Regions from separate parts of the Kitasatospora sp. NPDC058046 genome, predicted to be linked through region 1. Evidence: riboswitches for the same ligand, from Rfam matches in the RefSeq annotation. Region 1 holds a riboswitch; the other holds the start of a gene.
The links. A riboswitch is a leader RNA that binds a small molecule or an ion and turns the genes downstream of it on or off. The one in region 1 is predicted to bind thiamine pyrophosphate.
Positions count from the first base shown of each region.

Region 2: it holds a riboswitch for thiamine pyrophosphate, as region 1 does, so the genes downstream of both, thiO (glycine oxidase ThiO) here and ACFVU7_RS25525 (cytosine permease) in region 1, are expected to answer to the same signal.

Region 1 is NZ_JBHVRS010000013.1:192,392-197,597, forward strand. Features, by position in the region: gene ACFVU7_RS25520 (glycerophosphodiester phosphodiesterase) at 407-1,231, opposite strand; gene ACFVU7_RS25525 (cytosine permease) at 1,331-2,749, opposite strand; TPP riboswitch at 2,742-2,886, opposite strand; gene ACFVU7_RS25530 (S1C family serine protease) at 3,153-4,964, shown strand; tRNA gene ACFVU7_RS25535 (tRNA-Ser) at 5,028-5,115, shown strand.
Region 2 is NZ_JBHVRS010000001.1:252,832-258,037, forward strand. Features, by position in the region: gene ACFVU7_RS01165 (polyprenyl synthetase family protein) at 1-164, shown strand, start outside; gene thiE (thiamine phosphate synthase) at 232-885, opposite strand; gene ACFVU7_RS01175 (Rv2175c family DNA-binding protein) at 885-1,250, opposite strand; gene ACFVU7_RS01180 (NAD(P)/FAD-dependent oxidoreductase) at 1,303-2,511, opposite strand; TPP riboswitch at 2,595-2,707, shown strand; gene thiO (glycine oxidase ThiO) at 2,711-3,886, shown strand; gene thiS (sulfur carrier protein ThiS) at 3,883-4,167, shown strand; gene ACFVU7_RS01195 (thiazole synthase) at 4,171-4,968, shown strand; gene pknB (Stk1 family PASTA domain-containing Ser/Thr kinase) at 5,053-5,206, shown strand, end outside.

The sequences.
Region 1 (5,206 bases):
AGCATCATCGATGACCGGTTCGGGTACCTGCCGGTCACCCAGATCTCGACGCAGTCGGCGCCGTGCGACCCCGACACTCGCTGGGCCGTGCGGCACTGCCATGGTCGATGAAGTCGGCACTTCACGCGCCACCATCAACGCCACCCCCGGACCTCCTTCAGCGTATGCCGAGGGAGAGATGCCCCTTGGTAATGCGTCGGAAACGAGCACCGGACGATCCCGCGAGCCCATTTCGAGTGCGGCGACCGACGGTCGACATCAGGTCATTCCGCGCTCACCCTCCGTCGCCCGGATGCAAGAATTCCGGCAATTTCGCGCGAGGAAGGTTTGACTGCCGACCAGAGTGATCGGATCGGAGGGGTTCGGAGGAGTACGGCCTTCGGTGCGCCGACGGATCACCGGTGGATCACCGGCCGAGCTGCGCCAGTACCTCCGCGGGCCGGTTGGTGATGATCGCGGACACCCCGAGCTCCAGGCAGAGCTCGACGTCGGCCAGCTCGTCCACCGTCCACACGTGCACCTCGTGGCCGAGCTCGCGCAGCCGGGTCACCAGCTGCGGGCGGGCCCGCACCAGCTCGATGCCCGGGCCGGCGATCCGTGCCCCGCCCGGCAGCGGCGAGCCCTCGCGCAGCCGGCCGAGCAGCGGCAGGGTCCGCTCGAACAGGAAGACCCGCCGGTACCGCGGCGCGGCGGCGGCCACCCGGTTCAGCGCGACGGAGGAGAAGCTCATGATCCGGGCGGACGGGCGGTCGCCCTCCCGGGTCGCGCCGATCTTGAACCGCTCCAGGGTCCGCAGCAGCTCGGCCTCCACCCGGCCGCGGAAGCGCACCGGGTGCTTGGTCTCGATCGCCAGGTCCACCGGGCGGCCGCACTCCACCACCAGCTCCAGCAGCCGCTCCAGCCGCAGCACACCGCGCAGCTCCGGGTCGGTGCTGGGGCGGCCGGTCTTCCAGGCGCCGAAGTCGTACGCCTCCAGCTCGGCGAGGGTCATGGCCGAAACGGTGCCCCGGCCGTTGGAGACCCGGCCGATCCGGCGGTCGTGCACGCAGACCAGCGCGCCGTCGGCGGTGACCCGGACGTCGCACTCCAGCGCGTCCGCGCCCTCGTCGAGCGCGCGCCGGTAGGCCGCGAGGGTGTGCTCGGGCAGGGCGTGGGAGGAACCGCGGTGGGCGATCACCTGGACGGGCGGCACGGTGCGCGCCGCCGCCGAGGACAGGTCTGGGCTGGTCACAGGCCCAACGATAGGCGGCGGAGGTGAAGCGCGGACAAAGACGGCCCCAACCTGTGGGGCCGTCTGCGCACCTGCGGGGCCCGCTCGGGCCCCGCTCCGTCAGCCCCGGACGGCGCGGCGGCCGAGCGGGGTGAGCGCCCAGGTGGCCAGGGCCGGCACCAGGAAGGCGAACAGCGAGGCCGAGGTCCACTCCTGCGGGGTGAAGTGCAGCGCCTCCTGGGCGGAGGTCCAGAAGTCCGTCCACCAGCCCGCGACCTTGGTCGGCGCGATGAACTGGTAGACCGCGAAGCCCAGGGCCCACGGCAGCAGCATCAGCCAGCGGGACGGCGCGTCGGCGGAGAGGTTCCAGCCGCGCCGGCCGGCGCCGAGGAAGTAGTCCACCACGAGCACCGCCAGCAGCGGCACGAACACCGAGCCGATCAGGCCGAGGAAGCCGTAGTAGGTGTCGGTGAACTCGTCGATCTGCAGCGCCAGCACGGTGATCAGCACGCCGATCGCGCCGGAGAGCACCCGGCGGTCCACCTTCGGCAGCAGGTTCTGCACCGACATCGCGGTCGAGTACACGTTGGCGAAGGACTGGTCGGTCTCGCGCAGCACCAGCACCAGCAGGAACAGCCAGCCGGCCCAGACCCCGAGGAAGGAGTCGAAGATCCGGTTCGGGTCGCCGTCCGACTGCAGCAGCGCCATCAGGCCGAGCACGTAGCACCAGACCTGGGCGACCGTGTAGCCGGAGAAGCTGCCCCAGAACGCCGAGCGCGGGGTGCGCGAGTGCCGGGTGTAGTCGGCGGCCAGCGGGACGAAGGAGACCGACACCGCGATCATCGCGTCGGTGGCGCCGAGGAAGCCGTGCCAGTTGCCCGCGCCCGGGTCCGGCACGCCCTGGCGGCCCAGCTGGACGGTGAAGTACACCATCGCCACCGCGACCGCCCCGGCCACGAAGCGGCGCAGCACCGCGATCGAGCCCAGCGGCCAGATGGTCAGCGCGGTGGTCAGCGCGCCCGCGAGCAGGACGAACAGCCAGCGGTAGCCGGTGGTGTGCGCGACGGTCTGCGCGCCCGCCGAGATGGTCAGCAGCTCGAAGACGCCCCAGCCGATGCACTGCACGATGTTGAGCACCGTCGGCAGGTACGAAAGCCGGGTGCCGAACAGCCCGCGCAGGTTCGCCATCGCGGGGGCGCCGGTGCGGGCGCCGATCAGCGCGGCCACGGCGAGCATCGCGGTGCCGACCGCCGTACCGATCGTGATCGCGGTCACCGCGGCGGCCAGCGACAGCTCGCTGCCGGGGGCGCCGAGCACGGTGGCGGCGGTGGAGAAGCCGATCAGGCTGACGCCCAGGTTCATCCAGAGCGCGAAGTGGTCCCGGAAGCGCAGCGTGCGCGGCGGTTCGGTGTCCAGGACCAGGGGCGCTTCTACGTGCTCGGCGCGTTCCAGGAGGGCGGTCGCGCCCGGCGCGGGGGCGTTCGCGCCGGAGTCGGAGGCGTTCGTACCCGAAGAAGAGGATGGCGAAGCAGGCGGCATGGCCGATACTCCCTACGCCGGCATTACCCGGACAGGTTCCGGCGGTCAGCGCCCCCTCGAACGTCCGTCACTCGTGTGGCGTACGGTCGACATGCGCACTCTCAGCCTGGTGGGTCCAAGCTCCCGCGTGTCAGTTTGGAGCGCCAGGCTAACCGGCGCGGGTGCCGACGCCCAAGGCCGAGGGCGGGGCGGTCCGCATCGCGGACGCCCGACGGGGAGGGGAGCCCCGGCCGTCGGTACGGGTGCCGGAGCCGGTGTCGGTGCCGCTGTGGGTGCTGACGCCAGTGCCGGTGTCGGTGCCGGCTAAGGATTCTTATGAGTTCTTCAGAGGGGTCCTTACGGCAAACGAATCGACAGTGCGAAAAACTATGGTCCTTGGTTCTGCCAGCTATGGAGGTCGTCCGTGAGCACCGAGCGCGAGGTTGGGCCCACCGGGCCGCAGGGGGAGCAGCCCGCCGGGCCGGGGGCGGCCGAGTCCGCTGCCGCGGGCCCCGCTCAGGGCGGGCACAACCCGACCATGGCGTTCCGGCGGGTGCCCGAGCCGGAGGCGGGCGCGGTCGAGGCCGCCGCCGCCGAGGCGGCGCCGTCCGCCGACGCCGTTCCGGCCGAGGAGGTCCCGGCGGGGGGTGGGCACAAGCCCACCGTCGCCTTCACCAAGGTGCCCGCACCGGAGGCACCCGCCGAGCCCGTGGCACCCGCCGCACCCGCCGAGCCCGCCGTACTCGCCGTCGAGGAGCCGGCCGTCGACCCGGCCACCGGCTACATCGACGCGCCGCCGCCGGTCCTGCCGCCCGTTCCGCCCGCCCCGGTGGCCGCCGCACCCGCCGCCCCGGCCCTGCCGCCGGCCGGCAACCCGTACGCCACCCCGACCCACGGCGTCCCCGCCGCCGGCGCGCACGAGGGGTACGGCGCCGCTCCGGCCGCGCCCGCCGCGCACGGCCACCACCCCTTCGGGGCCGGCCAGCCGCTCGGCGGCTGGGGCCCCACCCACGACTCCACCTCCGGCGGCGCCGGCTACCCCGGCGGCCCGGCCGGCCCGCTCGGCTACCCGGCGGAGTACCCCGGCGGTCCGGGCGGCCCCGGCGGCCCGCGCAAGAAGCGCGGCGGCCTGGTCGCCCTGATCGCGGCCGTCGCGCTGGTCGCCGGTGTGGCCGGCGGCGCGCTCGGCGTGTCCGTCTCCGACAGTTCCGACCGCAGGAGCTCCGCGAACGACCACCGCAGCACCACCGTCCAGGCCAGCGACACCCAGAAGAACGAGCCCGTCCCCGGCTCGATCGCCGCCATCGCGCAGAAGGCGCTGCCCAGCGTCGTCACCATCAAGGCGCAGGGCAACGGCGAGTCGGGCACCGGCACCGGCTTCGTCTTCGACACCGAGGGCCACATCCTCACCAACAACCACGTCGTCGCGCCGACCCTCAGTGGCGGCAAACTGACCGTCAAGTTCGCCGACGGCAGCTCCTACAGCGCCTCGGTGCTCGGCCACGCCGAGGGCTACGACGTCGCCGTGGTCAAGATCGACAACCCGCCCAAGAGCAAGCTGGCCCCGCTGCCGCTGGCCGACTCCGACAAGGTCAACGTCGGCGACGCCACCGTCGCGATCGGTGCGCCGTACGGCCTGGAGTCCACCGTCACCAGCGGCATCATCAGCGCCAAGGACCGCCCGGTGGCCTCCGGCGACGACACCGGCTCGCAGGCCTCGTACATGAACGCCCTGCAGACCGACGCCTCCATCAACCCCGGCAACTCCGGCGGCCCGCTGCTCGACTCCGGCGGCGCGGTGATCGGCATCAACTCGGCGATCCAGTCCAACGCCTCCGCCAACGGCCGGGCCGGCAGCATCGGCCTGGGCTTCGCCATCCCGATCAATCAGGCCAAGTGGGTCGCGGACACCCTGATCAAGACCGGCAAGCCGGTCTACGCCAAGCTCGACGTGCTGCGCAACGACGACTACAAGGGCGACGGCGCGCAGATCCAGACCAAGGACATCCAGGGCCAGCCCGCCGTCACCCCCGGCGGCGCGGCCGACAAGGCCGGCCTCAAGCCGGGCGACGTCATCACCAAGCTCGGCGGCGTCCCGATCGACAACGGCCCCGCCCTGGTCAGCCGGATCTGGACGCACAAGCCCGGCGAGACCGTCGACGTCGAGTACACCCGCAACGGCCAGACCCTCAACACCAAGGTCACTCTCGGCCAGCGCGAGGGCGACCAGCCGTAACCCCCGCCCGCACCGAAACGTGTGCGCTGAACCCCGCCGGACCCGTTAGGCTGACCTCCGCCTGGAGAGCTGCCCGAGCGGCCTAAGGGAACAGTCTTGAAAACTGTCGTGCGGTGACCCCGTACCGTGGGTTCGAATCCCACGCTCTCCGCTGGTGAGGAACACCCAGCTCAGGGCGGGTATCGGCAACAAGCCGATACCCGCCCTTTTCGATTCTTGTGCCAGGGTGTCCCACCCGTGTG
Region 2 (5,206 bases), on a different contig from region 1:
GCGGGCTGGTCGCCCGCAGCGGGGCGCCGGAGCTGGTGGAGCGCCGGATCGAGGAGCTGATGCGGCAGTCGCTGGCCGCGCTGGAGGCGGCGCCGCTCGCCGACGAGCGGGCCCGTACGGTGCTGCTGGCACTGGCCGAGGCCGCCACCGTCCGCAAGTACTGAACGCACTGACGGGCGGCGACGGCCCCGGGCCGGTCCTGCGGGGTCCCACCGAGACCCGGGACGCCGCTCAGAGCGCGGCGCGCACCCGGCGGGACAGCTCGGCGGCGGCCGCCCGGGGGTCCGCCGCGGCCGTGATGGCCCGCACCACGACGACCCGGCGGGCACCGGCGGCGAGCACCTCGTCCAGGTTGCCGAGGTCGATCCCGCCGATCGCGAACCACGGCCGGTCGGTGTCCTGCTTCGCCGCGTACGAGACCAGGCCGAGGCCCGGGGCCGGGCGGCCCGGCTTGGTCGGGGTCGGCCAGACCGGGCCGGTGCAGAAGTAGTCCACGCCGGGCTCGGCGATCGCCGCGTCCACCTCGGACTCGGCGTGGCAGGAGCGGCCGATCAGCACGTCCTCGCCGAGGATCGCCCGGGCGGCCGGCACCGGCAGGTCGTCCTGGCCGAGGTGCAGCACGTCCGGCCGGGCCGCGTGGGCGACGTCGGCGCGGTCGTTGACGGCCAGCAGCTTGCCGTGCCGGCGGCAGGCGTCGGCGAAGACCTCCAGGGCCTCCAGCTCCTGCCTGGCCTCCAGGCCCTTGTCGCGCAGCTGGACGATGTCCACCCCGCCCGCCAGCGCCGCGTCCAGGAACTCGGCGAGGTCGCCCTGCTCCCGGCGGGCGTCGGTGCACAGGTACAGCCGGGCGTCGGCGAGCCCGGCGCGCGGCGTGTCCGCCGCCATCAGATCAGCATCGCCTGGGCGCGGCGCTTCACCTCGGTGCCGCGGTTCTCCCGCAGCGCCTGGATCGGGCTGCCGGGCAGCGACGGGTCCTCGGTGAAGAGCCACTCCAGGATCTCCGCGTCGTTGTACCCGCAGTCCCGCAGGACGGTCAGGGTGCCGGACAGGTGCTTGACCAGGCCCGGGCCGTCGATGAACGCGGCCGGGACCTGCAGCGACTTGTTGGGGCCGCGCCGGACGGCGATCAGGCCGCCGTTCTTGACCAGGTCACGCACCTCGGTGACCCGGACCCCCCACTGCTCCGAGATGTCGGGCAGGTACATCCAGTCGGTGACCAGGGATTCAATCTTGCTTTCGATCTCACTCACGCCACCAGACTGCCACCTCCGCGGCCCACCGCGCACCAGACCTGCCCCGCGCCTACCCCGCGACGGCCGCCTTCAGCGGTACCGCGGGGTCGGCCGCCCGGGCCGGGTCCAGCGCGGTGCCGCGCTCGATCAGCCGCCGCCCCTGGGCCAGGTCGCGCGGCCGGTCGACGGTCAGCAGCGCGCTCGGCACGCCGTCGCGCAGCCAGAGCACCGACCAGTCGGCGCCCCGCGGGTCGCCGCGCCGGACCAGCTGGTCGCCCTCGGCGTGCCGGCCGGCGTACTGGACCATCCGCCCGAACTGCTCGGACCAGAAGTACGGCACCGGGTCGTAGGCCGGCGCGTCCGCGCCCAGGACGGCGGCGGCCACCGCCTCGCCGGACCGCAGCGCGTGGTCCCAGTGCTGGACGGCCAGCCGGGCGCCGGCCCGGGCCGAGGGGTAGCTGACGCAGTCGCCGGCCGCGAAGACCCCGGGCACCGAGGTGCGCAGCCGCCCGTCCACGACGACGGCGCCGGTCGCGTCCAGCTCGACCCCGGAGCCGGCCAGCCAGCCGGTCGCGGGGCGGGCCCCGATGCCGACCACCACCTCGTCGGCGGGCAGGTGCGAGCCGTCCGCCAGCAGCACCGCGCCGGGCTCGACGGCGGCCACGCCGACCCCGCAGCGCAGCTCGACCCCGGCCTCGGCGTACCAGGCGGCCATCGCCGAGCCGAGCTCCGTCGGCAGCGCGCCGGGCAGCGGCGCCGGACCGGCCTCGACCACCGTCACCTCGCAGCCCGCCGCGCGGGCCGCGGTGGACACCTCGGCGCCGATCCAGCCCGCGCCGACCAGCACCAGCCGCAGCCCGGGGCGCAGCAGCGCGCGCAGCGCCAGGGCGTCGTCCAGGGTGTGCAGCAGGTGCGCCCGCTCGGCGCCGGGCAGGGCGCGCGGCACGGCGCCGGTGGCGATCACCAGCGAGCCGTACGGGAGGTCGCCGCCGTCGGTGTGCAGCACGCCGGGGGTGAGGCCGGTGGCGCGGCGGCCGGTGAGCAGCTCGATGCCGAGCTGCCCGTAGTCGATGTCCAGGGCGGTGGAGTCGGCCTTGCCGAGCAGCACGTCCTTGGAGAGCGGCGGCCGGTCGTACGGCGCGTGCGGCTCCTCGCCGACCAGCGTGATCCGCCCCTGCCGGCCGCCCTGCCGCAGCTTGAGGGCGCACTGCGCCCCGGCCAGCCCGGCTCCGACGACGACCACCCGATCCGTTCCGCTCAGCTCTGCCACGCCCGCCACTGTACTCAGCGCGACGCGGCGGCCTCCGGGCCGTCCGCCCCGCGTACGGGCCTTCGGCCGGGCCGACCCCCGGCGTTAAGGTGGGAGGACCACACGGGAGCCCGGCGGACCGGGCTGAGAGGCGGGCTGACACGGCCTGCGACCGTCCGAACCTGATCCGGGTCATACCGGCGAAGGGAGAAGAGCAGCCTTGTCACGCTTGCCATCAGGCACCCATGCCGACGTGCTGGTGATCGGCGGGGGCGTCATCGGCCTCGCCGTCGCCTGGCGCACCGCGCGGCGCGGGGCGCGGAACGTGATCGTGGTCGACCCCGCCCACGGCGGCGGGGCCGCCGGGGTCGCGGCCGGGATGCTCGCCCCGGTCACCGAGCTGCAGTACGGCGAGGAGCCGCTGCTGCGCCTCGGGATGGCCTCGAACGAGCGGTACGAGACCTTCGCCGCCGAGCTCTCCGAGGCGAGCGGCGGCCTGGACACCGGCTACCGCCGCTGCGGCACGATCGCCGTCGCGCTGGACTCCGACGACCGCGAGGAACTGCGCGAGCTGTACGCCTTCCACCAGCGGCTGGGCCTGGACTCGACCTGGCTGACCGGCCGGGAGGCCCGCAGGCTGGAGCCGATGCTGGCCCCCGCCGTCCGCGGCGCCCTGCACGCCGCGGACGACCACCAGGTGGACCCCCGGCGCCTGCTCACCGCCCTGGTCGCCGCCTGCGGGCGCGCGGGCGTCCTGCTGCACCGCGCCGAGGCCGTCGAGCTGCTGGTCGAGGACGGCCGCGCGACCGGCGCCCGGCTGAGCACCGACGAGACGGTGACCGCCGACCAGGTCGTGCTCGCCGCCGGCCCGCACAGCCACCGGCTGCCCGGTCTGCCCGAGGGGGTGCTGCCCGCGATCCGCCCGGTGAAGGGGCAGGTGCTGCGGCTGCACGTGCCGGAGGCCTACCGGCCGTTCCTCTCCCGCAACGTCCGCGCCGTGGTCCGCGGCCGGCACATGTACCTGGTCCCCCGGGAGAACGGCGAACTGGTCGTCGGCGCGACCACCGAGGAGCAGGGCTACGACACCACCGTCACCGCCGGCGGGGTGTACGAACTCCTGCGGGACGCCCACGAGTTGGTCCCGGGGATCACCGAACTCCCGCTGCGCGAGACCTCGGCCGGGCTGCGCCCCGGTTCGCCGGACAACGCCCCGCTGCTGGGCCCGACCCCGCTGCCCGGGCTGGTCGCCTCCACCGGCCACTACCGCAACGGCGTGCTGCTCACCCCGGTGACCGCCGACCTGGTCTCCGAGTACCTGGTCACCGGTGAAGTCCCCGAGCTCGCAAGGCCGTTCACCCCCACCCGGTTCTCCTCCGAATCCCCCGTCGCGAAGGCCTCCGCATGACCGAGATCGCCCTGACCGAGAACGCCCCGAACGAGAACGCCGTGCACGAGGACGCCCCGACCCCGGTCGCCCCGGCCGAGATCGCCCTGACCGTCAACGGCGAGCCCCGCCGGGTGCCCGCCACGATCACCCTCGCCGAGCTGGTGGCCTCCGTCAGCGCCGCCAACACCGGTGTCGCCGCCGCGCTCAACGAGGCCGTGGTGCCGCGCGGTTCGTGGCCCGGGACGGCACTGGGCAGCGGCGACCGGATCGAGATCCTCACCGCCGTCCAGGGAGGCTGAACCATGGCCGACGATCTGCTGACCATCGCCGGGACGGCCTTCTCCTCCCGGCTGATCATGGGCACCGGCGGCGCCCCCAGCCTGGAGGTCCTGGAGCGCGCCCTGCTCGCCTCCGGCACCGAGCTGACCACCGTCGCGATGCGCCGGGTCGACGCCACCACCCAGGGCTCCGTCCTGGACGTGCTGACCCGCAACGGCATCCGGGTGCTGCCCAACACGGCCGGCTGCTTCACCGCCGGCGAGGCCGTGCTGACCGCCCGGCTGGCCCGCGAGGCGCTCGGCACCGACTGGGTCAAGCTGGAGGTGATCGCCGACGAGCGCACCCTGCTGCCCGACCCGATCGAGCTGCTGGACGCCGCCGAGACGCTGGTCGACGACGGCTTCACCGTCCTGCCGTACACCAACGACGACCCGGTGCTGGCCCGCAAGCTGGAGGACGTCGGCTGCGCGGCCATCATGCCGCTGGGCTCGCCGATCGGTTCGGGCCTGGGCATCCGCAACCCGCACAACTTCCAGCTGATCGTGGAGGGCGCGGGCGTCCCGGTGATCCTGGACGCGGGCGCCGGCACCGCCTCCGACGTGGCGCTGGCGATGGAGCTGGGCTGCGCCGCGGTGATGCTCGCCTCCGCGGTGACCAGGGCTCAGGACCCGGTGCTGATGGCCGAGGCGATGCGGCACGCCGCCGAGGCGGGCCGGCTCGCCCACCGGGCCGGCCGGATCCCGCGCCGCTTCCACGCCGAGGCCTCCTCCGCGATGGCCGGCCGGGCCGACCTGGACACCCGCGAGCACCCGGCGTTCTGAACCGTCGCGCATGTCACAAGCCGGTCCCGGAGGCGGTGTCCGCCGGGACCGGGCGGTCCCGCACCCTAGACTCTCCGAGTGGACATGGCACTGCACGACCCCCTGATCGGCGCCCTGCTCGACAACCGGTACCGGGTCGAGCAGCGGATCGCGACCGGCGGGATGTCCACCGTCTACCGGGGCACCGACACCCGGCTGGACCGGGTGGTCGCGCTCAAGGTGATGCACCCCTCGCTGG